DNA from 3 places in the Rhizobium sp. RHZ01 genome. Region 1 is predicted to be linked to each of the others. Evidence: predicted binding sites of a transcription regulator. Region 1 holds the regulator's gene; each other region holds the start of a gene.

Region 1 (10,230 bases):
CTCTTGACGGCGAGATCGACTGATTTGTCACCGATTTTCAGTGTTGCGCTTTGTTCCGTCATTATGATCCTCCAAACTGGCGGTTGGCGCCATAAAAGCGCCATAGGGTTAAGCGTCGTCGATGATTGCTATATGATCGCGCGCCTAATGCCAAGTTACCGTGACGCCATTTTGTGCATCGCAGTATCAACTTTTGGGCACTTCTGCGATGACCCCTGCGCATAGCAGAAGCTGATGATTATCCTTAGCTTTTCCGGCTTCCGATTTTCCTTCAGATTTCAATCGATTATTCTTGCTTGGAAGCCCGTTAGCTTTCATTCTGGTTGTACGGGCGGCTGTTTTTGGGCGCAATGCATGCCGGGGTTGAGGCCATTGGAGGTGAGGGAAGCCACACCCGGCGCGGACGCGTTTGGGCGCGCGCCACAGCCTTCTTTTCTCGTGCCACGAGTTCCTGCGGAACCTCCGCTAACTTTCCAGACGCAATCCTTCGTGCCGTGGCCGACACGGATAAGGACTGCGTCGGATCGTTGTACCGTGTGGCTTCGTCTCGCCGTGGCAACGGAGATAGAGCATGGGCGGTTCTTCCTGGTTTCGTCCGTCTTCGCTGGGGCGGGCGCGATCCTCTGGTTCGTGCTTGGAAGTGCCCCCGGCCGAGCTCCGGATGTCGTTTGCGGCGACGCTTGCCCTCGTCGCCGGTTTACGCGATCTGGTCAAGAAGGCCGCCGCACGAACATCCCTTGCTGCAGGTCGCCGCAGTAACGCCCGTCGTTTTCATCATATGCTTCTTTGGTGGCATCCTGCTGACCGCGATGATCGGCGGCTTCTCGACCGCGCTTTTCGCCGTCGAGCACTTCCACCGGCTCAGCGCTTATGGTCTGCCGGCAAATCTCATGGCCATGCCGGTGGTCTCTTTCGTGGTGATGCCGATGGGCATGCTCGCTATGCTGCTGACACCTTTTGGCCTCGACGTCATTCCATGGAAAATTGCCGGTTTCGGGCTCGACATCGTGATCGCCATTGCCCAGATGGTCTCGACCTGGGCGGCAATATCGATATCGGCAGATTGCCGGGTTGGTATTTTCCTGTGGCGGTAGCAGGGTTCCTCTTACTTGCCCTTCTGCGCACCAAGATCCGCTACCTCGGCGCTGGCATTGCGGCGCTGGCAACAGTGCTTGTTGTGGTTGCGCCGAGCGAGCCGCCGCCCGACATGGTCATTGCCGAAGACGGCAATCTCGTCGCGATTGTGAGAGGACAAGTCCTTGCACCGAACCGGCCGCATCCGCCTGACTTCATTTTCGACCAATGGCGAATGGCGCTCGCCGCGGAGCTAGATCAACCAACGTAATTGTTGGAGGGTGTCAACGCTATCAGGCGGCGGGACAGTCAAGGCAGATCGGAGAGGTTATCTGCCGTGGAATTGCGCAATGCCCGCGATGCGTTACGTCAGGCTGCGACGAGCGCTGAGAACCGATTTGTATGCCTGAAAGGCGCCCGGTGCACAGCCACGCACGATAGCGGCTACGTCGTGACGATCGTCGAAAATCCCGCTTACTTCGGCGCTGCCTGCGATACGGCCGATATCGTCGTGACACCCGCTCGCCTCCGCACGACGGGGTGCCGGTCGGGCGCACTTTTGTTCACCGGCGAAACCTTGCGTCGCTTTGGTGCCGCTGAGGTAAGGATCGACGATCAAGGTAGCCCCGTCGTCACGACGGCCTATACGAGGCCCGACCGCCCTTGGATCCGCCATCGGGCGTATAATTGGCGAAGCGGCACCTTTGACGGCGAGCCGCTTGCCTTCAATGATAGCGGCGAATGAGGCCGACAAGCTTGCCCTGGACCTTGACACGGTCAGGCCCGAAAATGCGCGTCTCGTAAGCCGGGTTTGCCGCCTCAAGTGCGATGGAGGCGCCTTTCCGGCGGAAGCGCTTGAGCGTCGCTTCCTCATCATCGACAAGCGCAACAACGATGTCGCCGGCATTGGCGGTGCTGCCGTTGCGGATGATTACCGTGTCGCCATCAAAGATGCCGGCCTCGATCATCGAGTCGCCCTTGACCTCAAGCGCATAGTGCTCGCCTGGGCCAAGCATGTCCGCGGGAACCGTGATGTCATGGGTATTGTTCTGAATTGCCGAAATCGGTACGCCGGCAGCAATCCGTCCCATGACCGGTACAGAGGCAGGACCGCCGTTGTCAGCCTGCGGCGCTGGCTTCGGCGCCACAACTGGCTGTGGTTTGCCGAGGCTGCCTTCGATAACGCTCGGCGAAAAACCGCGGCGGGGCTGCAGGCTCGGGTTATATGCCTCGGGCAGTTTGATGACTTCCAGAGCGCGGGCTCGATTCGGCAGTCGGCGAATGAAGCCCCGTTCCTCCAGCGCGGTAATCAGGCGGTGGATGCCTGACTTCGACGCGAGGTCCAAGGCATCCTTCATTTCATCAAAAGAAGGGGGGACACCGGACTCCTTCATTCGCTCGTGAATGAAGAGAAGAAGCTCCTGTTGCTTGCGCGTCAGCATCGAAGTTGAACCCCAGAGTCGTGAAACAAAGCCAGAACAGACACTATATGTTCCATATGTGTTCCGCAAGTACCTAAATTTTCGTAAATCTTGCCTGCAACTTGCTGAGTTTTTGCGTCTCATTTGACCGAAAGCGTAGAAGGGGGTTGCATTGTCCTGTTGCCCGGCGCACATCTTCGCAAATTCCGGAGAAGTTGCCATGAGCGAAGCACATCCGCTGGACCACATCGTGCTGCCGGTTCCAAATATCAGGCTCTCGCGCGAGCGTCTCGGAAAGCTGGGATTCACCGTCGCGCCCGACGCCCGGCACCCGTTTGGGACCGAGAATGCCTGCATATTCTTCGCCGACGAAACTTATCTGGAGCCTCTCGGGGTCGCCAATGCCGAACTGCATGAAGCTTCGGCGCAGAAAGGCAATGTCTTCACCGCGCGGGACCGTGCCTTTCGATTCCGATGTGGAGACGATGGGCTGTCTGCCGTGGTCTTTGCGACGGCGGATGCCGATCGCGACCATGCCCGGTTTCTGTCCGAAAAGATCAATGGCGGCGAGATGCTGCAGTTCGAGCGGCCGATGAAGATGCCCGATGGCTCGGAGGTGACGGCTGCATTTAAGCTCGCCTTTGCAGTTGACCTGCGCGCTCCAGATTTCTTTTTCTTCACATGCCAACGTGTCAACCCGCTGCCAGCCGACCGGAAAGCCCTGCAAGTGCATGCAAATGGGGTGGTTGGGATCGCAGAGATCGTGCTTGGGGCACCCGACCCCAAGGCGTTTGGACCATTCCTGCGCGCCGCCGCCCACAGCTTGGGAACGACCAATGAGGCCTTCGGTGTGAGTGTGACAACTCCGAATGCCAGAGTGAGTGTTCTCTCCCCGGATGGACTGGACGCCTACTTCGACATCCCTGCGCCTTCCGACGATCGCGGTCTGCGTGGTGTTGCCATCGTTTTCAAAGTAGGCGATCTCGCCGTGACAGAAGCGCAATTGGCTGCTAACGGGATGACCTATACGCGCAAGAACAATCGAATTCTGGTGAAGGCCGCGCCCGGACAGGGCGCTCTCTTCGCCTTCGAGGAGAAACGATGAGCCAGACAAATTCCGAAGTCGTGGTCGGCGAAGGCGCCGGCCGCGTCACCTTTTCGAATTCCGGCAAGCTGTCGCTGATTGCCGGGCCTTGTCAGATGGAGAGCCGCGAGCATGCCTTCATGGTCGCCGGTGTGCTGAAGGAACTCTGCGACAAGCTTGGTCTCGGCCTCGTCTACAAGTCCTCCTTTGACAAGGCGAACCGGACGTCGCTGTCAGCGCAGCGCGGTATCGGCCTCGAAACGGCGCTTGAAGTGTTCGCCGATCTCAAGAGGGAATACGGCTTTCCTGTCCTGACCGACATTCATACCGAAGAGCAGTGTGCCGAGGTGTCCACCGTCGTCGACATCCTGCAGATCCCAGCTTTCCTCAGCCGTCAGACCGACCTGCTCGTTGCCGCCGCCAAGACCGGCCGCGTCATCAACGTCAAGAAGGGGCAGTTCCTCGCGCCCTGGGACATGAAGAACGTCCTCAACAAGCTGAATTCGAGCGGAAATCCGAACATCTTGCTTTGCGAACGCGGTGCTTCCTTCGGCTACAATACGCTGGTCTCCGACATGCGATCGCTGCCTATCATGGCGGCGATGGGCGCCCCCGTGGTCTTCGACGCCACGCATTCGGTCCAGCAGCCGGGCGGGCAGGGCGGTTCGAGCGGAGGGCAGCGCGAGTTCGTGGAGACGCTCGCGCGTGCGGCGGTCGCCGTCGGCGTCGCTGGCGTATTCGTGGAAACCCACGAAGATCCTGACAATGCGCCTTCGGATGGTCCCAACATGGTCTATCTGCGGGATATGCCGCGGCTTCTCGAAAAGCTGCTGGCCTTCGATGCGATTGCCAAGGCGGGATAAATGGATGGACGTGCACGCCGTCAACCGGCGAGCGCCAACCTCGTCTTTGTGGGATATGCCGATCCTGCCGTCCTCTCCGTGCCTTCGAGAGCGAAGCGGGAGAGCAGGTGATTGAGGTGTAGCGCCTCGTTGCCAAGCTCGCGGCAGGCTGCGCTGGTTTCCTCCGCCATCGCGGCGTTTTGTTGGGTGACGCTGTCCATGGTGTTGACGGCGGCATTGACCTCGACGAGCGCGGTCGTCTGTTCAGAGGAAGAGCGCACGATCGCCTCGATCAGCGTCGTCACCTTCAGCACCTGCTGATCGATACTGTTCAAGGCTTCGCCGGTGCGGTTCACCAAGGCAACGCCGGTTGACACCTGACTGGACGAAGTCTCGACCAACTGCTTGATTTCCTTCGCCAGCTTGGCAGAGCGGCCGGCGAGGTCGCGCACTTCTTGCGCCACGACGGCAAAACCCTTTCCGGCCTCGCCGGCACGAGCGGCCTCAACACCAGCATTGAGCGCGAGCAAGTTGGTCTGGAAGGCGATCTCGTCGATGACGTTGATGATTTCGCCGATCTGCACGGATGATGCTTCGATCTTCTCCATCGCAGCTACGGCCTCGTGCACGACAGTTGCCGAATAGCTGGCGCTTTCCTTCGTCACCGTCATCATCGCGTTTGCTTCATGGGCGCGTTCCGACGAGTTTTTGACCGTAACCGTGATCTGATCTAGCGCCGAGGCTGCCTGCTCCAGCGATGCGGCCTGATGTTCCGTTCGCCGGGCCAGATCATCCGTGCTTGTTGCGATTTCGCTAGTGCCAGTCCTGACCGTAGTGGTTGCCGTCGCGATATCCCTCATTGTGCCGGAAAGCGTGCGGACGCTCGAATTGAACTGCTCGCGTAGCCTCTCGTAGTCTGGCGCGAACGCTTCGTTGAGCTGGACGGTGAGGTCGCCGCGGGAAAGACGGTCCAGGCCGCGGCTGAGGCTCACGATGATGCGTTCGCGGCCGGCATCCTCATCAGCATTGGAGGCGGCCAGCGCCGCATCGCGCTGGGCTTGGGCCTGGCGCTCCGCATCCTGGTGTTCGCGGATTTTGTTCCGTTCTTGCGCCGATTCGCGAAACACGGTGACGGCGCGTGCCATTTCGCCAATTTCATCGACACGGTGGCTGAAGGGGACTTCCTTGGAATAGTCGCCGCCCGCCAGGATCGCCATGTAGTCGCGCATCGCCGAAAGTGGCACGATGGCGCGCCGGCGGAAGGCGTAGAGGCCGCCAAGAAGCAGGCAAAGCGAGACCGCCGCAGATGCAACCGTGATCGCCGAGAGAATGCTTGTCTGTTCGGCCGCGTCTTTTTCAGCCTTTGCCAGGAAGGCGTTCGCCATATCAACGAGCTCGTTGACCGCCGTTTCGTGGATATGAAAATTGGTCGCAAGCTTCTCGAAGGCTGTCGGGATGACCGCAGAGTCGTGGTTAAGGATGGCGGGCGCGAGTTCGTCCTGCATCACCTTCCAGAACGCATCGCCTTTGATGAAGACGTCGTTCAGAAGTTTTTCCTTGAGGTCTGCGCTGAGCGCGGTTGCCTGCCAATACTTGCGGCGATCCTCATAGGCGGGCTTCAGGACATTTTGAATGCGGTCGATGTTCTTTCCGGCGACCTCCGGGCGCTGCACCGCCTCGAGTGCAAGCATGTAGGATTCAACGACATAGAGGGGCGGCGGCAGAATATCGGCAACGAGATCCTTGCCGTAGACGATTTGCCGGTACATCTCGCCGTTCACGCGTAGCTTATTGAAGGCGTAGTTTTGTATGCCGATCGAAGCAATGAGCCCGGCGGCGACGACCACCGCGAAGATTGCAAGGCTTCGTGCAATATTGAGTTTCATCCTATGCCCCGTAAATAGTAAATAGTGAACGACGTCGTTTCTGAAACCATTGGAAATTTTCGAGCAGCAGCTATGGATCGTGACAGGCGGCTTGGCCACATAAGGAAGCGCATCATGCAATAACGCCTGCCGAAGAAGGTGTTATTTCCTTTCGGCCGTTAACTATAAATATGATTGGTTACTGGTCGATAAATTTACAACCAGCTTGAAAGTCAAAATTTATATTTCCAAAACTTCAGGTTTTGAAAGTTGATAAGCGTTGTCTCTAACCAACGGCCGGGCGTGGCTTCAAAGGCCTGACATATTCACCCGTTAGGGCCGTGGCATGCCATCTGTCGTCAGTGTGGCATTGTAATTTGTGTGCCTTCGATTAAACAGGCTTCCAACGTTATCACCCACCGAGCAGGAAGAACCGATGACTGCAATTACCGACATTATCGCCCGCGAGATTCTCGACAGCCGTGGCAATCCGACCGTCGAAGTCGATGTCTATCTCGAAGACGGCAGCATGGGCCGTGCGGCGGTGCCGTCGGGCGCTTCCACCGGTGCTCACGAAGCTGTTGAAGTTCGCGATGGTGGCAATCGCTATCTCGGCAAGGGTGTTGAAAAGGCTGTCGAAGCCGCCAACACCGAAATCTTTGACGCGATCGGCGGCATTGATGCCGAAAACCAGATCCAGATCGACAACATCATGATCGAACTGGACGGCACGCCGAACAAGTCGCGCCTCGGCGCCAACGCCATCCTCGGCGTATCGCTCGCGGTTGCCAAGGCTGCTGCCCAGGCTGCCGGCCTGCCGCTCTACCGTTATGTCGGTGGCGCCAGCGCCCACCTGCTGCCGGTCCCGATGATGAACATCATCAACGGTGGCGCGCATGCCGACAACCCGATCGACTTCCAGGAGTTCATGATCCTGCCGGTCGGTGCCGATTCCATCCGCGAAGCCGTTCGTATGGGCTCGGAAGTATTCCACGTCCTCAAGAAGGAGCTGTCGGCTCAGGGCCACAACACCAACGTCGGCGATGAGGGTGGTTTCGCGCCGGGCCTGAAGAGCGCCCCTGAAGCCCTCGACTTCATCATGAAGTCGATCGAGAAAGCCGGCTACAAGCCGGGCGAAGACATCTACCTCGGCCTCGACTGCGCTGCGACCGAATTCTTCAAGGACGGCAAGTACGTTCTCGAAGGCGAAGGCCGCACGCTGGAATCGGGTGCCATGGCTGAATACCTTGCCCAGCTCGCCGCCCAGTATCCGATCATCTCCATCGAAGACGGTATGGCTGAAGACGATTGGGACGGCTGGAAGGCACTGACGGATCTGGCCGGCAAGAAGGTCCAGCTGGTCGGTGACGATCTATTCGTCACCAACTCGGCCCGTCTGCGTGATGGTATCCGCATGGGCGTTGCCAACTCGATCCTCGTCAAGGTCAACCAGATCGGCTCGCTGACGGAAACGCTCGACGCCGTCAACACTGCGCATAAGGCTGCCTACACCGCAGTCATGTCGCACCGTTCCGGTGAAACCGAAGATTCGACGATTGCCGATCTGGCGGTCGCCACCAACTGCGGTCAGATCAAGACCGGCTCGCTGTCGCGCTCGGATCGCCTGGCCAAGTACAACCAGCTGATCCGCATCGAAGAGGGCCTCGGCCCGCAGGCCCGCTACGCCGGCCGTTCGATCATCCGCGGCTGATCAATCGCGCCTGAATTGAGCGACTTGGACCCGCGTCTACGAAAGGCGCGGGTTTTTTCGTGCCTGATTTTTCATAGTCAACGGACAGTTAATCTCTGCCCGGTAGACTTCAGCGCATCGAGGTAATGCGTTCGAGCGTGCGTTTATGTGGACAAAGCATCACAAGAAGAAAAAGATCGGTCGTTTCGTGGTTCCCGCGATGACGGTCGCGTTTCTCTCCTACTTCGGCTATCATTGCATTCATGGTGATTACGGTCTGCGGGCAACCGAGGGGTTCGAGCGCCAGCGGATAGCGCGCGAAAGGGAGTTGGCGGTTCTGAAAGGCAAGCGCGAGCATCTTGAAAAGCAGGTCGCGCTGCTGAGCGACGGTTCGATGGACAAGGACATGCTGGACGAGAAAGCGCGTCTTCAGCTTAATGTTTCTCGCGCTGACGAGATCGTCATATTCAATCACTATTCGAATTAACCGAAATTCAGTTAATCGAAATAAAGCGTTATTTATCAGTGATTTACTGATGAATACGAGCCATGCATTTATGGCATTGCTGTGGCTAAATTTCTTCCCTATGGTGTGCGCCACCAAAGAACCGACAAACCCATAGGGAGGGTTGAATGGCGCCGCGAAAAACCGCGACCGTTTCCAGCCGTAAAACTAGCGCAAAGCCGGCAAACAAGGCCTCGAATGGTGGTCCTGTCGCTGATTTCACGCGCGACGAGGAGCTCAAGGCCTACCGCGAAATGCTGCTGATCCGCCGCTTCGAAGAGAAGGCCGGGCAGCTCTACGGCATGGGCTTCATTGGCGGTTTCTGTCACCTTTACATCGGTCAGGAAGCTGTCGTCGTCGGCATGCAGATGGCGCAGAAAGAAGGCGATCAGGTTATCACCGCCTATCGCGATCACGGCCATATGCTGGCGACCGGCATGAGCGCGCGTGGCGTCATGGCCGAACTGACCGGCCGCCGTAGCGGTTATTCGCGCGGCAAGGGCGGCTCGATGCACATGTTCTCGAAAGAGAAGCATTTTTACGGCGGTCACGGCATCGTCGGCGCCCAGGTTTCGCTTGGAACGGGTCTCGCTTTCGCCAATCGCTACCGCGGCAACGACAGCGTTTCCGTCGCTTACTTCGGTGACGGTGCTGCGAACCAGGGCCAGGTCTACGAGAGCTTCAACATGGCTGCTCTCTGGAAGCTCCCGATCATCTACATCGTCGAAAACAACCGTTACGCCATGGGCACCTCGACTGCCCGCGCGACCGCGCAGTCGAACTACTCCCTGCGTGGCTCCGGCTTCGGCATCCCCGGCATCCAGGTCGATGGCATGGATGTCCGCGCCGTAAAGGCCGCAGCCGACGAAGCCCTCGAGCATTGCCGCTCCGGCAAGGGTCCGATCATCCTCGAGATGCTGACTTACCGCTATCGCGGTCACTCGATGTCCGACCCGGCGAAGTACCGCACGAAGGAAGAAGTGCAGAAGATGCGCTCCGAGCAGGATCCGATCGAGCAGGTGCGAGCGCGCCTCCTTGAGAAGGGTTGGGCCTCGGAAGACGATCTGAAGGCGATCGACAAGGATGTCCGCGATGTCGTTGCCGACAGCGCCGACTTCGCCCAGTCCGATCCGGAGCCGGATGCATCCGAGCTCTACACTGACATTCTGCTCTAATCGGGGAGGGACGACCCATGCCAATCGATATTCTCATGCCCGCCCTCTCTCCGACGATGGAAGAAGGCACGCTTTCCAAATGGCTCAAGCAGGAAGGCGACACCGTCAAGTCTGGTGACGTGATCGCCGAAATCGAAACCGACAAGGCAACGATGGAAGTCGAAGCCGTCGATGAAGGCGTCATCGGCAAGCTCCTGGTTCCGGCCGGCACAGAAAATGTGAAGGTCAATGCCAAGATCGCGGTCCTGCTTCAGGACGGTGAATCGGCGTCCGACATCTCTGCCGCACCTGCCGCGCAGCCCGCACCTGCCGCTGCCGCTCCGCAGGCGGAAGAAAAGCCTGCTGCCGCTGCTGCTCCGGTTCCGGCGGAGCCGAAGGCTGCCGTGCCGAACGATCGGGAAATTCCGGCAGGTACGGAAATGGTCTCCATGACTGTTCGCGAAGCGCTTCGCGATGCCATGGCCGAAGAAATGCGCGCCGACGACAGCGTCTTCGTCATGGGCGAAGAAGTTGCCGAATACCAGGGCGCCTACAAGGTCACCCAGGGTCTTCTGCAGGAATTCGGCGCCCGCCG
Region 2 (10,230 bases), on a different contig from region 1:
GGATGGCCTCCAGCCGGCGCGTCGGCGTCGAGGCGCGGGGCTCCATAGTCCGCGCCAGCTTTCGGTCGAGCGTCGTCACCGACAGTGAAACGCGGACAATGTTTCTCTCCGCCATCGCCGAGAGAATGTCGAGGTCGCGCAGGATCATTGCCGACTTGGTTACGATCGAAACCGGATGGTTCGCCTTTTCGAGCACCTCAAGGATCTGCCGCATAATGCGCCATTCCTTTTCGATCGGCTGGTAGGGATCGGTGTTGGTGCCGATCGCGATCACCCGCGGCTTGTAACCAGGCTTCGCCAATTCTCGCTCCAGGAGTTTCGCCGCATCCGGCTTGGCAAACAGCTTGGCTTCGAAGTCCAGACCGGCCGAAAGGCCCATATAGGCATGCGTCGGCCGCGCGAAGCAGTAAATGCAGCCATGCTCGCAGCCGCGATAGGGATTGATCGAGCGGTCGAAGGGAATGTCCGGCGACTCGTTGCGGGTGATGACCGTTCGCGGCTTCTCGATCTGCACGTCGGTCTTGAACGGCGGCAGATCCTCAAGGTTCTGCCAGCCATCGTCGAACGCTTCCCGACGCAGAGGCTCAAAGCGCCCGCTCGGATTAAGCCCGGCCGCACGCCCACGGCGGCGGTCGACATCGATCCGCAGGCCGGCAGATACGATCATCGTATCGGCAATATCTGCCGTATGGGCAGGCGCGAATGCGGCCTGCCCTGCAAGGGACTGCTCATTCATCGGATTCTCCGCTGGCGGAAGCTTTGCTTCCATCCGTTTTGATGATTAAATTCCTATCGGCAAAAAGAGAACAATGCAAGAACAAAATGAGGAAAGTGTCGCTGGCAAAGTTTTGTGCGGCGCTCTATGAATAGGCAATGTTGACAGTTGTACTGGAATGCCAGGATCAGGAACCGGAACTGGCGCAGACGTTATCGGTGTTGGTTGCAGGCGCAGTGGAGGGGCTCGTCAGCGACGTCGTGGTGCTGGACCACGACTCGCGGGATGGAACGTCGAGGGTGGCCGACGCCGCCGGCTGCCGCTTTCATTCACAATGGGATATCAAGGATATAGTGCATTCGGCGCGAGGCGATTGGCTCCTTTTCGTGGAACCGGGGGCGCGACCGCAGACCGGCTGGATCGATGAGATTGCTGAGTATATGGCCCTCAACAAGCTGCCGGCGCGGTTCACCGCGTCGCGTGGATACCGGCGGCCTTTCCTGCAGCGTATCGGTCGTGCTTCGTCGCCGCTGGAGCTTGGGCTTCTCCTTTCGAAGACGCAGGCGATCACTGCCGCAAGAAGCGGAATGCGTCTCGCGGAATTCGCGAAGGGGCAAAAGCTGCGCAAGCTCAGCAGCGAGCTGATTCCATCCTGGGTCGCGCGCGCGGCGCGATAGTAGGGTAGGGCGCTGCTGCACGTGCCGCCCATGCGATAATTGGCGCCCGATACAATTTTGCGCTATAATTCCATCATGGCGCCGCCCGAGCGCCTCGCTTCGTGACGGTCGACCATGGAATGCCGGCAGGCGGCAGAACAGGTCAGCGGAAGTCTCCTCTTCTGCCGGTTTCCGGCAAAAGGAGGTGCGTCATGAAACGCAATATGATCCGCGGCCTGATAGCGGCCGTCATATTGACGACATCGATGATCGCGCATCCGCATTCGGCAGCATCGCAGATGATGCGCAGTTGCGCAGGCCGATCCGAGGTCGTCAATTTCCTCGACAAGAATTTTGCCGAGAGACTGACGGCGGTCGGGCTGATCAACCAGAACGCCATGCTTGAGGTCTACGCCGCGCAGAGCGGCACGTGGACGCTGCTCATCACGGATGTTCACGGCGTAAGCTGCATCCTGCTGTCGGGTGATAGCTGGGATACGATGCCTGCTCTGCCGGGCATAGGGGCATAGAGCGGCAGACGGTCGCCTGCCGAAGCAGTCCGTTACTTGCCGGCGCCGCGCTTCAGGTGCTCATCGAGGCGCGGCATGATCTCCACGAAATTGCAGGGCATGTGGCGGTAGTCGAACTGGGATTTCAATATGCCGTCCCAGGCGTCCTTGCAGGCGCCAGGCGAGCCCGGCAGCGCGAAGATGAAGGTCGCGTTGGCAACGCCCGCCGTGGCGCGGGACTGGATCGTCGAGGTGCCGATCTTGTCGTAGGAGATACGGTGGAACACTTCCGAAAAGCCATCCATCCTCTTCTCGAAGAGCGGCTCCAGAGCTTCCGGGGTGACGTCGCGGCCGGTAAAGCCGGTTCCCCCCGTGGTGATGACGACGTCGATATCGTCGCGTTCGGTCCACGCCTTCACGCGGGAAGCGATCGCCTGCCGATCATCGGGGACGATCGCGCGGTCGACCAGCCGGTGCCCCGCCTCCTTGATTCTGGCGGCCAGCGTATCGCCGGAGCGGTCATCGGCAAGCGTGCGTGTATCCGAGACCGTCAGCACGGCAATGCCGACAGGAATGAAGGGACGCGTTTCATCCAAACCCGGCATCATGACCTCCCGCAGTCGTTTCCGTGGCTTCGAAATACCAGTCCGGCCGTTCGCTGTGAAGCGCGGCGGCGGCGTCTTCCGCCGCCGCAAGCGTAGGGAAGATACCGTAGCAGGTCGCACCGGAACCAGACATGCGAACGAAAGATGCGCCCTGCTTCTTGAGCATCGTCGAGATCTCGGCAATTTCGGGCAGCAGGTCGCGAGCGACCGGCTCAAGGTCATTGCGCGTAGCGCGTATCGCCTCGACCCAGTTGAAACGCGGCGTCATGTCGAGCGGCGGATTGGCCTTGTTCGTCAGCCTTCGGAAAACCTCGGGCGTTGATACGCCTTTCAACGGGTTTGCCAGCACCATGGCAAAGGCCGGCATGTCGTCGACAGGCACGATTTGCTCGCCAATGCCCCTGGCGATCAGCGGTCTGCTCGCCAGGCACATAGGCACGTCGGCGCCAAGTCGAATGGCGATTGCCTCGATGGTCGCGTTCAGAAGCGAGACATTCCAGAGCCGCATCAGACCGCGAAGCGTAGCCGCCGCGTCGGCCGAGCCGCCGCCGATACCGGAGGCAATCGGCAGGTTCTTTTGGAGATGGATGCGGACGGCGGGAGCGGAGCCGCCCTCGCGAGCGATCGCCTCGCGCATAAAGTCCCGAGCCTTCAGGACGAGGTTGTCGTCGCGGCTGTCGTCAAGCGCCTCGGCAAAACGCCCGGAGATCACGAATTCATCTTTATCCGCCAGCGCAAAGCCCAGCCGGTCACCATGTTTGGTGAAGGTCACGAGCATGTCGAGCCGATGGTAGCCATCGGATCTCTGGCCCGTCACATGCAGGGCCAGATTGATTTTTGCCGGAGCGTCCTCGATGACCGTCACGTCATCGCCCATACTCGCCTCTGGCATCGCCGATCAGGACTTCTTATCGGTAGGCTTCGGTTGGATCGGCGCCGGGTCAGGCTGTTTCTTGTCCGCAGCCTTGGAGTTGTCTGTATCCTGCGGCAGGCCGTTGGCGATCTTGTCCTTGATCTTCGGGATCTCGGATGCCTCAGGGTCGGAGCCGAGCGCGCGGTTCCACTGGTAGACGGCTTCGAGCTTGCGTCCGACGCGCCAATAGGCATCGCCCAGATGGTCGTTGATCGTCGCGTCGCCGGCCTTGATCTGCGCAGCCTTCTCCAACTCCTCAACCGCTTCGGCGAAGCGGTTCAGCCGGAAATAGGCCCAGCCGAGAGAGTCGATGATGTAGCCATCGTCGGGACGCAGGTCGACCGCCTTCTTGATCATAGCCAGCCCCTCGTCGAGGTTCCGGTTCATGTCGATCCACGAGTAGCCAAGGTAGTTTAGAACCTGCGGCTGATCCGGGTTGAGCTCCAGCGCCTTGCGGAAATTCGGCTCGGCCTGGTCCCATTTCTTCAGGCGCTCATAGGCAATGCCACGCTGGAAGAAGACAGTCCACGCGCCCTTGCCCGGCAGTGGGCCGATAACTTCGACAGCCTTGTCGTAGTTTTCGGCCATCGCGGCGTAATCCTTCACGTCCGACAGCACGCTGCCATAGGCGAGGTAGCTGCGAACGTCGTTCGGATCGGAGGCAATCAGGTTCTGAAGGTGCTTGCGTGCCTCATCCACCTTACCGCCCTGTGCAAGTGCAAGGCCGAGCTGAAGCTCGGAGATGCGGCGCATCGGCGAGTTCTCGGGTACCTGCTGGTAGAGCGCGATGGCGCGGTCCATCTGCTCCTGTTTCTCGGCAATGCCACCGAGCATGACGAGCGTATCGGCGCTATCGGGATCCAGCGTCTTGGCGGTCTGCAGGTAGAGCGAAACAATATCCTCGGCGCCGTCGCGGTTCAGCGCGCCACCGATGGAGAAGAGCACGCCGGCAGCACCCTGCTTGGCCGTCTGGATCTGCTGCTCCTGCTTCTCGCCCTTTTCGATGCTCTGGCGCAGCGCTTTGAGCGGCGCGTAGTTGGGCAGCAGGTTGTCGCCGACGGAAATTGCGTCGAGCGCCTTCTGCTTGTTGCCCTGTGAGGCTTCGAGCCGGGCAAGAGCGATGACGGCGCGCATGAAGGTATCAGGAGCGGTCGCGCCGCCGTCCTTGTCGAGCACGGCGTCGTTGAGGTTCTGGCGAGCGGCCCTGATGTCGCCGTTCACGATCGCGATCGCGCCGGCATTGTATGACTTGAAGATGCCGACCCAATCCGGTCCCTTCATCTTCTGGATCGTGGTGAGGGCTTCCTTGCCACGGCCGGCGCCGACGCGGGCCCAAGCGGCGAGCAGATCGTTCATCATCCGGTCGAGATCGTTCGGTCCGGTATATTTCAGAAGGGATTCAGCCGTCTTGTATTCGCCACGGCGAATGGCATCCATGCTGCGCACGATGGTCGTGATGCGCTCGACGGTCGGATCACCCTTCAGGTCGTTGGCGTATTTCACGCCGTCCTGGATGTCGCCGTTCAAAAGCAGCGAGATCATCAGGCGCTGGCGGATTTCCGGATTTCCCGGCTCGATCTGCAGCGCCTTCTTGTAGAGTTCGATCGCCGTCTCGTAATCGTGATCGACATCGGCGGTCCGGGCAGCCAAAAACGCACCGGAGAAGCTCGTGACGCTATCCGGATCGAAGATCACTGTCGCGGCATCGTCCTTCTTGGCCGTCTCTTCGGCATTCACGCCGCCGAGCGCTGCCAGCGATATGACCGCTGCCATGGCTGCGCTCGAAAGAAGACGGATGGCAAGTTTTTGCCGCATTAGAAAACCTCTCTTGTGGCAGCCGGCCTCGTCCGACTGCAAATCAGTTGAAATGACTGACTCACAACAGGATGGCTTTTTTGAAGCGGTCCTGCAATAAAATCAGCCCGCGATCAGTGACCGTCGATTAATTGACGCGCTCGATGCAAAAGTCGATGACTTCCATCAGGGCCGATTTCCATGCCGTGTCGGGAAGGGGCGCAAGCGCATCGCGTGCGATCGTGCCGTAGTGAACCGCCCGGGCGATGGTATCGTTCAGCGTGCCGTACTTGGTAATCAGGCCAAGTGCCTTTTCGAGATGCTGGTCGCTGCTTTCGCCGCCTTCAATGGCCTGACGCCAGAAGGCGCGTTCTTCCTCGGTGCCGCGGCGATAGGCCAGGATCACAGGCAGCGTGATCTTGCCCTCGCGGAAGTCGTCGCCGACATTCTTGCCGAGATCGGCTGCCTTTCCGCCGTAATCCAGCGCGTCGTCGACCAGCTGGAAGGCCAGCCCGAGGTTCATGCCGTAGGACTTCAGCGCGTTGCGGCCGGATTTGCCGGCATCGGCGACGATCGGGCCGACTTCGGCAGCCGCGGCAAACAATGCCGCCGTCTTCGCGCGGATGACGGCGAGGTAGTCGTCCTCAGTTGTTTCCATGTTCTTGGCGACGGAGAGCTGCAGCACTTCGCCTTCCGCGATCACGCAGGCAGCCGAGGAGAGCACGTCGAGCGCTTCGAGCGAGCCGACCTCGACCATCATGCGGAACGCCTGGCCGAGCAGGAAGTCTCCGACGAGCACGCTGGCCTGGTTGCCCCAGATCATGCGAGCCGTGGACTTGCCGCGGCGAAGGTCGCTCTCGTCGACCACATCGTCATGCAGCAGCGTCGCGGTGTGCATGAACTCGACCGATGTCGCAAGCTTGATGTGGTTTTCGCCCTTGTAGCCGAACAGCGCAGCCGAGGCCAAAGTCAGCATCGGGCGCAGACGCTTGCCGCCGGACGAGATGAGATGGTTGGCCACCTCAGGAATCATCTGGACGTCGGAACCGGCCTTGGAGAGAATAAGCTGGTTGACCCGTTGCATGTCCGCCTTGGTCAAATCGACCAGCGGCTTGACGGATGCCAGTTTGTTTTTGCTTTCTTCAAGCGGTATGACCACGCCCAACGACCCGGACTCCTGTTAAATTATTGGGTTCGACAATAGAAAGGGGCGATTGGCGCGGCAAGGGGTGAATTGTCGCGTCGCGCAAATTTGAAAGGGATTTTCCCGCAAATGCATGAACTTATTCGCGCCAATGATCCCGTACTGCTCTCCTTTGCGGAGAGTCTGCTGAAGGATGCGGGGATTCACTGCTTCATCGCCGATCAGGGCATGAGCATTCTGGAAGGGTCACTCGGCATGCTGCCGCGCCGGCTTCTCGTCGATGATGACGAGGCGGATCGGGCGCGCCGCATTCTCGTGGATGCCGGGCTCGGCGACGAACTGCGGATGCCGAAGTGAGCTTTTGATGACGGAAGATGTTGCCGAGACCATAGATGCCTTTCACCGGGGGCTGTTCCATGTGGTGCAGCCGAAGGGCAGGGGGCATCGCTCGGGCATGGATGCAATGCTGCTCGCAGCGCTCGTTGCCGACGATCGTCCGATCAAGGTTGCCGATCTCGGTGCCGGCGCGGGTGCTGCAGGCTTGGCCGTCGCGTCACGGCTGCCGGCCGCGGAAGTCGTGCTCTTCGAGCGCTCGGGCGAGATGGCTGACTATGCGCGCCGCAGCATCCTCCTGCCTGACAATGCGCATGTGGCCGGCCGCGTTTCAGTCGTCGAGGCGGATGTGACGCTAAGGGCGAAGGCGCGAAACGAAGCCGGTCTTGTCGATGAGAGCTTCCATCATGTCATCATGAACCCGCCGTTCAACGATGCAGGCGATCGCCGGACGCCCGATGCCTTGAAGGCGGAGGCGCATGCGATGACGGACGGACTGTTCGCAAGCTGGGTGCGGACGGCCGGGGCGATCATGATCCCCGGCGGACAATTGTCCTTGATTGCGAAGCCGGAATCGATCGCCGAAATCATCGATGCCTGCGGACGCCGTTTCGGCGGCATCGAGGTGACCGCAATCCATCCGCGCGAAGGCGAGAACGCCGTGCGCATCCTCGTCACGGCGATAAAAGGATCGCGCGCGCGGCTTTCGCTGCGCGCGCCACTCATCATGCACGAGGAGGGGACGCATAAATTCTCCCCCTTCGTGGACGATCTCAACAATGGCCGGGCGGCCTATCCCAGGCGCTAGCCGGTCACGAAGTCAAACAGCAGCTTGACGTTCAGGCCGGCAATCAGGACCGCGATCACATAGGCGATGGCGCTCAGCCAGCGCGGGGCGACCAGCGCACCCATCTTCGCCTTGCTGGCGGTAAACATCACCAGCGGGAAGACGGCGAAGGAGAGCTGGAGGCTGAGCACGACCTGCGTCAGGATCAGCAGTTCCGCCGTCCCTTGGTCGCCATACCAGATCGTGACGAAGGCGGCCGGAATGATGGCGATCGCGCGGGTGATGAGGCGGCGAACCCATGGCTGAAGCCGGATCTTCAAGAAGCCTTCCATGACGATCTGGCCGGCAAGGGTTGCCGTCACCGTCGAATTCAGGCCGCAGCAGAGCAAGGCGATGCCGAAGAGCGTTGGCGCGATTGCCAGGCCGAGCAGCGGCGAGAGCAGCGCAGATGCTTCGCCCAGTTCCACGACATCCGTCTTGCCGTTGGCGTGGAAGGCGGCTGCTGCAAGGATCAGGATCGATGCGTTGATCAGCAGCGCAAAGCACAACGCTATGGTCGAGTCGATCGTGGCGTAGGTCAGCGCCTCGCGCTTCTCCGGCACCGAATGGCCGTAAGCGCGGGTCTGGACGATGCCGGAATGCAGATAGAGATTGTGCGGCATCACCGTGGCGCCGAGAATGCCGAGCGCGAGGTAGAGCATCTCGGGGTTGGAGACGATCTCGGTCGTCGGGAAGAAGCCCCGGATCACGGCGCCCCATTCCGGATCGGCAAGGAAGATTTGCACCCCGAAGCACACCGCAATGATACCGAGCAGAGCGATCACGAAGGCTTCCACCCAGCGGAAGCCGATCTTCTGCAGATAGAGAATGAGGAATACGTCGAGCGACGTGATAAGCACACCGAGCTCGAGTGGGATTCCGAAAAGCAGATTGAGGCCGATCGCCGTGCCGATCACTTCGGCAATGTCGGTGGCGATGATGGCGACTTCGGCAAAGGCCCAAAGCGGCACGGAAACATATTTCGGGAAGGCGTCGCGGCAGGCCTGGGCGAGGTCGCGACCGGAACCGATGGCAAGGCGCGCACAGAGCGACTGCAAAACGATCGCCATCAGGTTGGACAGCAGAGCAACGGTCAGCAGCGCATAGCCGAACTTCGATCCACCGGCGAGCGAGGTTGCCCAGTTGCCGGGGTCCATATAGCCGACGGCCACCATGTAGCCGGGTCCGAGGAACGCAGCGATCCGGCGCCAACGTGTGCCATGCTTGTGCGTCTGGACGGAACGGTAGACATCGGAAAGCGATGCCTCTTCGCGCTCGTGTCGCCAGCCGGTCTTTGCGTTCGGATTTACGATGTCCATGCAGTGTCCGCCTACTATCAATGCGGCCAGTATGTCTGATTAGAATGATAATGCAAGTCATTCGCAACAAGAATTCTGAACTGGCAGATGTTTTCTGCGCCGGCCATTGCGTTTGCCGCGCCGTTGCATACATGGAAGACGTTCGCTGATCTTGTCGCAAAGGATGGAAAATGGCCGGATTTTTGAAGAGGTTGCTTCCGAAGCGGTTCCGCAAGGAAGGCGTGGTCATCCCCGTCGTTCGACTTCACGGTCCGATCATGAGCGGCGGAAGCCAGTTCCGGCCGACCCTCAATCTCGCCGCAACTTCACAGGTCCTCGAAAAGGCTTTCAGCTTCAAGGATGCGCCGGCGGTCGCCATCTCGCTTAATTCACCCGGCGGCTCCCCGGTCCAGTCGCGGCTCGTCTTCGCGCGCATTCGCGATCTTGCGCGTGAAAAGCAGAAGAAGGTTCTCGTCTTCGTCGAGGATGTTGCGGCATCCGGCGGTTACATGATCGCTCTTGCTGGCGACGAAATTATTGCCGACCCCACCTCCATCGTCGGCTCGATCGGTGTCGTCTCCGGCGGCTTCGGCTTTCCCGAACTCTTAAAGAAGATCGGCGTAGAGCGTCGCGTCTACACGGCGGGGGAAAACAAGGTAATCCTTGATCCGTTCCAGCCCGAGAAGGAAAAGGACATCGAATACCTGAAGACCCTGCAGCTGGAGATTCATCAGGTCTTCATCTCCATGGTTCGTGAACGCCGCGCCGGAAAGCTGAAGAGCGACGAAGTGGTCTTCTCCGGACTTTTCTGGACCGGCACGCGTGGTCTCGAACTCGGCCTCATCGACGGGCTCGGCGACATGCGGCAGGAGCTGAAGCGTCGCTATGGGGCGAAGACCAAGCTCGAGCTGGTGATGCCCGCGCGCGGCCTTTTCGGAAGGCGCATTCCGGGTATATCGTCAGCCAACTTGGAAGGCGCCGGAGCTGGCCTTGCGACCGGACTTATCGAGGCCGCCGAGGAGAAGGCATTGTGGAGCCGCTACGGGCTCTGAGGGATAAAAGGCTGGCATTATGCCGCAACTGATAATCATCATCGTGCTGGTGGTCGGAGCCTGGCTTCTCTACCGCCGCTTCGTTGCCGATGCACAGCGGCTCGCCGAGCGATCCCGGCGTGCCGAGAAGGAGCGCCAGACGGGCGCCATCGGCACGCTGGTCAAGGATCCGGTCACCGGCGAATATCATCTGAAGAAGGACGAGGACGAGTAGGGCCGCAAAAGCCTTGACCCGTCTGGCGCGGCGTGGCACCTGTCCGCGCACTTTTTGTACGAATTCGGAAGCCGTTCCATGTCTGCAGCAATTCCCGACCACATGAACCCGAAGCGCTCGTTCCAGGCGCTGATCCTCACGCTCCATAACTATTGGGCGGACAAGGGTTGT
Region 3 (10,230 bases), on a different contig from region 1:
GCTGGTTGCCGAAGGCGACCTTGCAACGCTCCGCCCAGCGCAGCGACAGCTCCATGGCGCGCTCGATTTCCCGCGGTTCCGCCGGCAGCGCCACGCACTCGTCAAGCTGCATCTGGATGTCGGAATCGAGCAGTCCCTGGATCTCGATCGAGCGCTCCGGCGACATGTGATGCAGGCTGCCGTCGACATGCGACTTGAAGGTTACGCCCTGCTCATCGAGCTTGCGGAGACCCGAGAGCGACATCACCTGGAACCCGCCGGAATCGGTCAGGATCGGATGCTCCCAGCGGATCAGCTTGTGCAGACCACCGAGCCGGGCCACGCGTTCCGCTGTAGGGCGCAGCATGAGATGATAGGTGTTGCCGAGGATGATGTCGGCGCCCGTGTCGCGAACCTGGTCGAGATACACGGCCTTAACGGTACCGACGGTGCCGACGGGCATGAAGGCCGGCGTGCGGATCGTGCCCCGCGGCATCGAGACCTCGCCCAGGCGAGCACCGGCGTCAGTCTTCTTGAGGGTGAACTGAAAGTTCTCGGTCATTTAGTCTTTCCGGAAAAGAAGGCTGGAATCGCCATAGGAATAGAAGCGGTAGCCCGTCGAAATCGCGTGCTGATAGGCTGCATGCATGGTCTCGAAGCCGGCAAAGGCCGAAACGAGCATGAACAGGGTCGATCGGGGCAAATGGAAGTTCGTCATCAGCATGTCAACCGCCTTGAAGCGGTAGCCTGGCGTGATGAAGATACCCGTGGCACCGGCCCAGGCCCGGATCTCGCCATTGTCCTGCGCAGCACTTTCGATCAGCCGTAGCGAAGTCGTGCCCACACAGATGATGCGCCCGCCCCTCGCCTTCACGGCATTGAGGCTCGCAGCCGTTTCGGCGCTGACATAGCCGCTTTCGAGATGCATCTTGTGGTCGTCGGTATCGTCCGCTTTGACTGGCAAGAAGGTGCCGGCGCCGACATGTAGCGTCACGAAATGGCGCTCGACCCCAGCCTTGTCGATCGCGTCGAAAAGCGCGGGCGTGAAGTGAAGTCCGGCCGTGGGAGCGGCGACGGCGCCTTCCTCGCGCGCATAGATGGTCTGGTAGTCGGCGCGGTCGCGTTCATCCTCGGCGCGTTTGGCGGCGATGTAGGGTGGCAGCGGAATATGTCCGACGGAATGGATGGCCTCGTCGAGCATCGGCCCAGACAGGTCGAAGGCAAGGGTGACTTCGCCGCCCTCGCCTTTTTCCTCGACCGTGCATTCGAGCTTGCCGAGCAGGCAGCTGGTGCCGTCATGGCCAAATGAGATGCGATCACCGATCTTGATGCGCTTACCGGGCTTGGCAAAAGCCTTCCAGCGGCTGGTGCCGGTGCGCATATGCAGCGTTGCCGAAACCTGCTGACCGCCGGCGCCCTCACGATAACGGATGCCCTCGAGCCGCGCCGGGATCACCTTGGTGTCGTTGAAGACGAGCGCGTCCCCTGCCCTTAGAAAGCTGAGCAAATCGCTAACCCGATGGTCCGACAGCTGCACTTCGCCCGCCGGGTCGACGACGAGCAGGCGCGCGCTATCGCGCGGCTCGGCGGGCCGCAGGGCGATCCGTTCATCCGGCAGGTCGAAATCAAAGAGGTCTACGCGCATCACTCAAATCCAGGCAAAGCGAAACCCGCCCCACGCTTTCGCGCAAGGGCGGGTTTCAGCAAAAATCACAATCAGACGTCAGCGGCAACCCGCATCGAGACGATCGAGTCCGGATCGACGACCGGCTCGCCCTTCTTGATCTTGTCGACGTTGTCCATGCCTTCGATGACCTGACCCCAGACGGAGTACTGCTTGTTCAGCCAAGGAGCATCGGTGAAGCAAATGAAGAACTGCGAATTGGCAGAGTTCGGGTTCTGGGAGCGGGCCATCGAGCACGTGCCTCTGACGTGGCTGACCGCCGAGAACTCAGCCTTGAGGTCGGGCTTTTCGGAACCGCCCATGCCCGCGCGGCTCGGGTTGAAGCTCTCGCCGCCCTTCTTGCCGAACTTCACGTCGCCGGTCTGCGCCATGAAATCGTTGATGACGCGATGGAAGACAACGTTGTCATAGGCCTTCTCGCGAGCGAGTTCCTTGATGCGGGCGACATGTTCCGGCGCTACTTCCGGCAGCAACTGGATGACAACCTTACCCTTGGTGGTTTCCAGGATGATGGTGTTTTCGGGATCCTTGATCTCGGCCATTCTTCTTCTCCTACTTGTCTTGAAACTTACTTGCTGCCGACGGTGACCTTGATCATCCGGTCGGGATTGCTGACTTCGCCGTTCTGGCCCTCGCCGCGCTTGATCTTGTCGACATTCTCCATGCCGGAGACGACCTTGCCAACAACCGTGTACTGGCCGTTGAGGAAGGAGCCATCAGCAAACATGATAAAGAACTGGGAGTTCGCCGAGTTCGGGTCCTGCGAGCGGGCCATACCGACAGTACCGCGCACGAAAGGCGTCTTCGAGAATTCGGCCGGCAGGTCAGGCAGGTCGGAGCCACCGGTACCGGCACGGCTCGCATCGAAGCCTTTTTCCATGTTGCCAAACTTCACGTCGCCGGTCTGGGCCATGAAGCCTTCGATGACGCGATGGAAGGCGACGTTGTCATACGCGCCCTTCTTGGCGAGCGCTTCGATCTGCGCGACGTGCTTCGGCGCGACGTCCGGCATAAGCTGGATCACGACCGGACCGTCTTTCAGCTGGATCGTCAGCGTGTTGCCGGACTGCGCGAATGCAGCGCTCGCGAACGAGGCAAGGGAAAGCACGGCTGCAAATGCGAAAGAGAAAAGTTTCATAATGGCTCCGTTGCGGCGAAAAGGTCGCCTAGGATTTGCGCTTGGATTGAAGAGCTTTCAAGACGGCAGCCGGCACAAAGGCGCTGACGTCGCCTCCCATGGCAGCGATTTGCCGGACCAATGTGGCGGTTATGGGCCGCGAGGCCGTTCCGGCTGGCAGAAAGATCGTTTGAATGTCGGGCGCCATCTGGCGGTTCATCCCGGCCATCTGCATTTCATAGTCGAGATCGGTGCCGTCCCTGAGGCCGCGGATTAGTAGGGTCGCGCTATGGGATCGCGCCGCGTCGACGACGAGATTGTCGAATGCAACGACTGAGATGTCGCCGGTCTTTTCAGGCATTGCTTCCGCGAGCGACTGGCGAATGAGATTCGCCCTCTCATCGAAGGAAAAGAGCGGTGCCTTGCCGGGATGAACGCCGATCGCGACGATAACCTTGGACGCAACGCTCAGCGCCTGGACAAGAACATCCAGATGTCCGTTGGTGATCGGGTCGAACGACCCCGGATAAAAAGCTATCGTCATTGGCCTAGCCATTTGTTTCGACGCCCTTTTGTCATGGATGACGGTTGCCCGCAAGTCATTTGCCCATCGCTGAACGGCGGATGAATGCAGCATTCAAGGCGGCTTCAGACCGGCTCGCTATAGTTGAGACCGTCAACACCCGATGTCATTCCGGCATCGGTCAGCCCCGGAAAACGCCCATGCTGATCATCCTTGTTGTATTCGCTGTCATCGTGTCGCTGCTTGCCGAATTTTTCTACGGCTACGTGCGGGAAATGCTGGATGCAAGTTGGGTGCGGCCAAGCGTACGGGAACATTATGCAATCGTGCGTAAAACAGGAAATGTGGCGTTTAAACCGATTAAGGATTCTGAATGCCAGATGAACGGCGCATTCAAGGTCGCTTCAGAACGGCCTTGCTAAACGACCAGTCAATATCCCTGGAACCATTTTCGCACGCATGCGTTCACTCAACCAGCGTAACGCGATACGCGCCGCACAAGGAAGAAGATATGCCCAATAAAATTACCATGATTAATGCTGTCTGGATGGTAATGATGACTGGTATGCTTGCAGTGACTGTCGCGCTTTACGATCACAAAGTGGATGCGTCCAAGGTATATGGCCCTTATGCGTCGGCTCGTGCGGCGGTAATGAGCCAGTACTAAGGGACGTGAACGCAAAGCCCAGGAGGATTGCTCATGTTCACGATACTAGCTGTGCTCACCGCCCTTATCAGCATAATGTTTATCGTGTCCGTGGCTTCCACCATCTCTGCACTTCGCCATGAAAGCGAAGAACTGAAGAAGACCGATGGAAAACACAGTTGGTTCTAGCCGCTGTCGACATCTAGGATTGCATGTTTTCAATCCAAATAGGCCGGATGAACGAGGTTTGTCCGGCCTATTTCGTGCCTAGAGATGGCGTTCTCTCGCGCATAGCTTAACGTCGCTTCTAGCAGAGCCTTGGCATAGCCGCCGCCCATTTCACTTCGACGCACATAGACCATTGATGAGCGTTGGCCGATGCACCATCTTACTGGCACGCTGGCGGCTCAGCCCCATCATCCCGACGGGCTCACCCTGCTTAAGGGCCACGAGAACAGGCCCGTCGACCAATCGCCTACGCCATTCATCGTCTGAGAGCGCTTCCCAGTCGCCGACGGTGCTGGCAAGGCTGCGGGCTCGGTCCGCAGCGCTTCCAGTCGAATGACTTTGAAGATGGCAACATCGTCAATACCGAGAATCCGGATCGCTCTGCCCTCCATTTCGGCTGCAGCACCGCCAGCCGGTTCCCGCAGTCAAGGTGCCCAAAAAGAAAACCGGGCAGTCGCCCGGTTTTCAAGATCAAACGCTTAGAACATCACGCTTCCGTGTCAGGCTCATCTTCCGGAACCGAGGCAATGTCGTCGCCATTCTCGGCAACGTCTTCAGCCTCCTCCTCGGGCTCGCTAATGCGCTCGACGGATACGACCTTTTCATCCTTGGCAGTCGAGAAGATGGTGACGCCCTTCGTTGCTCGGCTCGCGATACGGATGCCGCCCACCGGAACGCGGATGAGCTGGCCGCCATCGGATACGAGCATGATCTGGTCGCCTTCGTTGACCGGGAAAGCGGCCACGAGTTCGCCGATCTCCCCCGTCTTCGACGTATCGGTGGCGCGAATGCCCTTGCCGCCACGGCCGGAAATGCGGAAGTCGTAGGAGGAGGATCGCTTGCCGAAGCCCTTCTCGGAAACCGTCAGGACGTACTGCTCGCGCGCCTTCAGTTCCTCATAGCGCTCGTCGCTCAGTTGACCTTCCTCGGTCACTTCCTCGCCAACCAGCGAGATTTCCTCGGCGTCACCCGTCGCGAGGCGGCGTTCGCTCGCGGCCCGCTTCAGGTAGGCTGCGCGTTCCCAAGGTTCGGCATCGACATGTCCAACAATCGTCATCGAGATGATGCGGTCGCCGTCACCGAGGTTGATGCCGCGAACGCCGATGGAGTTGCGGCCAGCAAAGACGCGGACGTCATCGACGGGGAAGCGAATGCACTGACCGAGCGCAGTGGTCAGAAGCACATCGTCATGCTCGGTGCAGGTCTCGACTGAGAGGATTTCGTCGCCTTCTTCCTCGAGCTTCATCGCGATCTTGCCGTTGCGGTTGACCTGAACGAAGTCGGAAAGCTTGTTGCGGCGAACTGTCCCGCGCGTCGTCGAGAACATGACGTCGAGCTTATCCCAGCTGTCCTCATCCTCCGGCAACGGCAGGATCGTGGTGATGCGTTCGCCGGGCTCCAGTGGCAGCATGTTGATGAGCGCCTTGCCGCGCGCAGTCGGCGTGCCGATCGGCAGGCGATAGACCTTTTCCTTGTAAACGATACCGCGCGAGGAGAAGAACAGAACCGGCGTATGCGTGTTGAGAACGAATAGCTGGCTAACAAAATCCTCGTCGCGCGTCGTCATGCCGGAGCGGCCCTTGCCGCCACGGCGCTGGGCGCGATAGGTCGTCAGCGGCACGCGCTTGATGTAGCCGAGATGGGAGACCGTCACGACCATGTCTTCGCGGGCGATGAGATCCTCATCGTCCATTTCAAGGCCGCCGTCCATGATCTCGGTGCGGCGCGGCGTGCCGAATTCGTCGCGAACGGCTGCAAGCTCTTCTTTGACGATCGTCTGGATGCGAACCCGCGACGACAGGATTTCAAGGTAATCCTTAATCTCTTCGCCTATCTTGTTGAGTTCGTCACCGATTTCGTCACGGCCGAGTGCGGTCAGACGGGCCAGACGCAGTTCGAGGATGGCGCGCGCCTGCTCTTCCGAGAGGTTGTATGTCAGGTCCTCATTGATGCGGTGACGCGGATCGTCGATCAGGCGGATCAGGCTTTCGACATCGGCGGCCGGCCAGCGGCGCGTCATCAACTGCTCGCGTGCGGTCTGCGGATCCGGCGCCTGCCGGATCGTGCGGATGATCTCGTCAATATTGGCGACAGCGATCGCCAGGCCGACCAAGACGTGAGCGCGCTCGCGGGCCTTGCGGAGAAGAAATTTCGTTCTCCGGCTAACGACTTCCTCACGGAAGGAAACGAAGGCGCGCAACATATCGAGTAGCGTCAGCTGTTCCGGCTTGCCGCCGTTCAGCGCCACCATGTTGCAGCCAAAGGAGGTTTGCAGCGGCGTGTAGCGGTAGAGCTGGTTCAGGATGACATCGGCATTCGCATCGCGCTTCAACTCGACGACGACGCGATAGCCCTGACGGTCGGATTCATCGCGTAGGTCGGAGATCCCTTCGATACGCTTGTCGCGCACCAGTTCGGCCATCTTCTCGATCATCGTCGACTTGTTCACCTGATACGGGATCTCGGTGATGATGATCTGTTCGCGATCGCCACGCATCGGCTCGATGGTGGCAACGCCGCGCATGATCACCGAGCCGCGACCGGTCTCGTAGGCCGAGCGAATGCCGGCGCGACCAAGGATCTTGGCGCCGGTCGGGAAGTCCGGACCTGGAATAATCTGCATGATGTCAGGCAGTTCGATCGCCGGGTTGTCGATCAGCGCAATGCAGCCGTCGATGACTTCGGACAGATTGTGCGGCGGAATATTCGTCGCCATACCCACGGCGATGCCGCCTGCCCCGTTCACTAGGAGGTTCGGGAACTTTGCGGGAACAACGACGGGCTCGGACAGCGTGCCGTCATAGTTATCGCGGAAGTCGACCGTTTCCTTGTCGAGATCGTCGAGCAGCGAATGCGCGGCCTTCTGCAGGCGGCACTCTGTGTAGCGTTCGGCCGCCGGCGGATCGCCGTCGACGGAGCCGAAGTTGCCCTGGCCGTCGATCAGCGGAAGGCGGAGCGACCAGTCCTGCGCCATACGCGCTAGCGCGTCGTAGATCGCTGCGTTGCCGTGCGGATGGTATTTACCCATCACATCCCCGGTAACGCGGGCGCATTTGACGTATTTCTTGTTCCAGTCGATGCCGAGTTCGGACATGCCGTAAAGGATGCGCCGGTGCACGGGCTTCAGGCCGTCGCGGACATCAGGCAGGGCGCGGCTGACGATAACGCTCATGGCGTAATCGAGATACGACCGCTGCATTTCCTCCATGATGGAGATGGGCTCGATGCCTGGCGGGAGCTTCCCGCCGCCGGGGGGTGTTTGCTCAGTCAAAACAGATCACGATCTCTTCTAGAATCACTTGAAGATTTATAGCGGAAAGCCTGTTCCTACGCTAATTTTGGCACGGGTTTTGAACAGACTTTTGCGGTCTTATGAGGGCAATGGGAGCCTCTGGGACGGTTATTTGCACCGCCCTAATAACACCATTTGCCAAAATGGTCTCTCCGCATCACAATCGCGCAAAAACCAAGTGTTTATATGGGCTCACGGAGAGACAATGGCAAGCGTCGACCAACTGATCAACGCCTTCACGACGCTGCTTGTCACGATCGACCCGCCTGGTCTTGCTCCACTCTTTCTCGGGCTCACGACCGGCATGAGCCGCAGCCAGCGAAAACAGGTGGCACTGCGCGGCTCGATCATCGCCTTTGTCATTCTTGCCGCTTTCGCCCTGTTCGGGGCCAGCGTGCTCGGGGTGCTCGGAATCTCGATCGGCGCCTTCCGCATTGCCGGTGGTCTTCTGTTGTTCTGGATCGCCTTTGAAATGGTATTCGAGAAGCGGCAGGACCGTAAGGAGAAGACGAGCACAGCCGCAATCACCGTCGATCATATCCATAATATCTCGGTCTTTCCGTTGGCGATCCCTCTGATCGCCGGTCCCGGTGCCATTTCGGCGACGATCCTAATTGCCGGATCGATGCAGGCTTCGCTCGAGCGGGCGCAATTGATCATTGTCATCGCATTGAGCCTGCTGCTGCTGTTTCTCTCGCTGCTCATCGCCGAGAGACTTGATCGCTTCCTCGGCGTAACGGGGCGCGCAATTCTGACACGCCTTCTCGGTGTCATCCTGGCGGCGCTTGCCACGCAGTTCGTCGTCGACGGTTTGAGATCTACCCTCATCACGACGCCAGCCGGCTAGGTCAAAAAGCCGGTTACCTGCACGGCTTCCATCGCGGCAAGCTCGGGGGACGTCCAATCCCGGAGATTGAAAAGCAGACGGCGCACCTTGCGGCGCGCCGTCCAACTTATGCCACGAATACTCTGCGATCAAAACGGGATATCGTCGTCGAGATCGCGCGAGAAGTTTCCACCGCCGCCGCCACCGCTGCTGCGGCCAGATGATTGCGACGGCGCGCCGTAATCGTCGCCGTAGCCACCGCCGCCACCGAAATCGTTGCCGCCGGCATTACTGCCGCGACCACCGCCGAAGCCGGAGCTTGCGCCGCCACCCTCGCCGCGACCGTCCAGCATCGTCAGCGTCGAGCCGAAGCCCTGCAGAACGACTTCCGTCGAATAGCGGTCCTGGCCGTTCTGGTCTTGCCACTTACGCGTCTGCAGCGCGCCTTCGATGTAGAGCTTGGCGCCCTTCTTCACATACTGCTCGACGACCTTGCAGAGGCCTTCGTTGAAGACTACGACCGTATGCCATTCCGTCTTTTCGCGGCGTTCGCCGGAGGTGCGATCACGCCAGGTCTCGGACGTCGCGATGCGAAGGTTGGCGATCGGCCGGCCATCCTGGGTCCGCCGGATTTCGGGGTCAGCGCCCACGTTCCCGATCAGAATTACCTTGTTTACGCTGCCAGCCATACTTTCACCTTACCTGCCGCCCTGCCCGGCGGCGCTTGAAACAATCGGTGCACTTTAAACCATAGAGCGCCGGCGATGGGTGTCCATCGCCGGTTCATCCACAAGGAATTTTGTTCTTTATTTGTTCTAGTTTATCCCTATGATCCTGTCAACCGAATCGAAAACCTTGCCGCAGACGGACATTCAGCCTCGACTCGCCAGCCGGCATCACTAAATAAGGGGCTTGTTCCAGCACAGAAGCAGAAGACGATGAGCGAACTGAAGACGATTTCCATCCGCGGCGCGCGCGAGCACAATTTGAAGGGCATCGATCTCGATCTGCCGCGAAACAAACTCATCGTCATGACCGGCCTTTCGGGATCCGGCAAGTCGTCGCTTGCCTTTGACACGATCTATGCCGAAGGACAGCGACGCTATGTCGAAAGCCTTTCGGCCTATGCGCGCCAGTTCCTTGAAATGATGCAGAAGCCTGACGTCGATCAGATCGACGGCCTGTCGCCAGCGATTTCGATCGAGCAAAAGACGACCTCGCGCAACCCACGCTCGACGGTCGGTACGGTGACCGAGATCTATGACTACATGCGTCTGCTCTTTGCCCGCGTCGGCGTACCCTATTCGCCCGCGACCGGGCTGCCGATCGAGAGCCAGACGGTCAGCCAGATGGTCGATCGCGTGCTGGAATTCGCAGAAGGCACGCGTCTCTATATTCTCGCCCCGCTCGTGCGCGGGCGTAAGGGGGAGTACAAGAAGGAACTGGCAGACCTGATGAAAAAGGGTTTCCAGCGCGTCAAGGTCGACGGCCAATTCTACGAGATCGCCGACGTGCCAGCCCTGGACAAGAAGTACAAGCACGATATCGACGTCGTGGTCGACCGTATTGTGGTGCGGCCGGATATGGCGTCGCGCCTTGCCGACAGCTTCGAGACTTCGCTCAAGCTCGCCGATGGCCTCGCCGTTGCGGAATTCGCCGACAAGCCGCTGCCGCCGGAAGAAACTGCCGCCGGCGGCTCCGCCAACAAGTCGCTTAACGAAACGCATGAACGCGTTCTCTTCTCCGAGAAGTTCGCCTGCCCGGTATCGGGCTTCACCATTCCCGAGATCGAGCCGCGGCTTTTTTCCTTCAACAATCCAGCCGGCGCCTGCCCGACCTGCGACGGTCTCGGAGCGCAGCAGAAGATCGACGCCAACCTGATCGTGCCGGAGCCTGAGCGCACGCTGCGCGATGGCGCCATTGCGCCGTGGGCGA

The links. Region 1 encodes LexA, which represses DNA repair genes until DNA is damaged. Its sites were predicted from a motif close to TGTTCNNNNTGTGTTCNG; they were not measured.
Region 2: IB248_RS27370 (PA0069 family radical SAM protein) is a predicted target of LexA. The motif match lies at 803-820, and genes of this name have one in related genera.
Region 3: uvrA (excinuclease ABC subunit UvrA) is a predicted target of LexA. The motif match lies at 9,096-9,113, and genes of this name have one in related genera.

What each region holds. Positions count from the first base shown of each region.
Region 1 is NZ_JACUZZ010000037.1:42,597-52,826, reverse strand. Features, by position in the region: gene gltA (citrate synthase) at 1-62, opposite strand, end outside; gene IB248_RS27905 (ComEC/Rec2 family competence protein) at 738-1,094, shown strand; gene IB248_RS27900 (hypothetical protein) at 1,085-1,345, shown strand; gene IB248_RS27895 (hypothetical protein) at 1,412-1,819, shown strand; gene lexA (transcriptional repressor LexA) at 1,800-2,516, opposite strand; gene IB248_RS27885 (VOC family protein) at 2,716-3,600, shown strand; gene kdsA (3-deoxy-8-phosphooctulonate synthase) at 3,597-4,442, shown strand; gene IB248_RS27875 (HAMP domain-containing methyl-accepting chemotaxis protein) at 4,463-6,307, opposite strand; gene eno (phosphopyruvate hydratase) at 6,723-7,997, shown strand; gene IB248_RS27865 (septum formation initiator family protein) at 8,143-8,463, shown strand; gene pdhA (pyruvate dehydrogenase (acetyl-transferring) E1 component subunit alpha) at 8,610-9,656, shown strand; gene IB248_RS27855 (pyruvate dehydrogenase complex E1 component subunit beta) at 9,674-10,230, shown strand, end outside.
Region 2 is NZ_JACUZZ010000036.1:1,367-11,596, forward strand. Features, by position in the region: gene IB248_RS27370 (PA0069 family radical SAM protein) at 1-736, opposite strand, end outside; gene IB248_RS27375 (glycosyl transferase) at 874-1,392, shown strand; gene IB248_RS27380 (hypothetical protein) at 1,584-1,901, shown strand; gene moaB (molybdenum cofactor biosynthesis protein B) at 1,934-2,485, opposite strand; gene IB248_RS27390 (4-(cytidine 5'-diphospho)-2-C-methyl-D-erythritol kinase) at 2,469-3,377, opposite strand; gene IB248_RS27395 (tetratricopeptide repeat protein) at 3,384-5,213, opposite strand; gene IB248_RS27400 (polyprenyl synthetase family protein) at 5,341-6,357, opposite strand; gene IB248_RS27405 (DUF2007 domain-containing protein) at 6,466-6,693, shown strand; gene IB248_RS27410 (methyltransferase) at 6,701-7,477, shown strand; gene IB248_RS27415 (Nramp family divalent metal transporter) at 7,474-8,814, opposite strand; gene IB248_RS27420 (S49 family peptidase) at 8,985-9,845, shown strand; gene IB248_RS27425 (membrane protein) at 9,865-10,059, shown strand; gene IB248_RS27430 (glycine--tRNA ligase subunit alpha) at 10,138-10,230, shown strand, end outside.
Region 3 is NZ_JACUZZ010000033.1:56,629-66,858, reverse strand. Features, by position in the region: gene tgt (tRNA guanosine(34) transglycosylase Tgt) at 1-541, opposite strand, end outside; gene queA (tRNA preQ1(34) S-adenosylmethionine ribosyltransferase-isomerase QueA) at 542-1,624, opposite strand; gene IB248_RS26655 (peptidylprolyl isomerase) at 1,696-2,205, opposite strand; gene IB248_RS26650 (peptidylprolyl isomerase) at 2,232-2,801, opposite strand; gene coaD (pantetheine-phosphate adenylyltransferase) at 2,830-3,324, opposite strand; gene IB248_RS26640 (hypothetical protein) at 3,504-3,725, shown strand; gene IB248_RS26635 (hypothetical protein) at 3,815-3,970, shown strand; partial or broken gene IB248_RS31985 (GNAT family N-acetyltransferase) at 4,234-4,569, opposite strand; gene gyrA (DNA gyrase subunit A) at 4,665-7,448, opposite strand; gene IB248_RS26625 (MarC family protein) at 7,675-8,316, shown strand; gene IB248_RS26620 (single-stranded DNA-binding protein) at 8,445-8,984, opposite strand; gene uvrA (excinuclease ABC subunit UvrA) at 9,234-10,230, shown strand, end outside.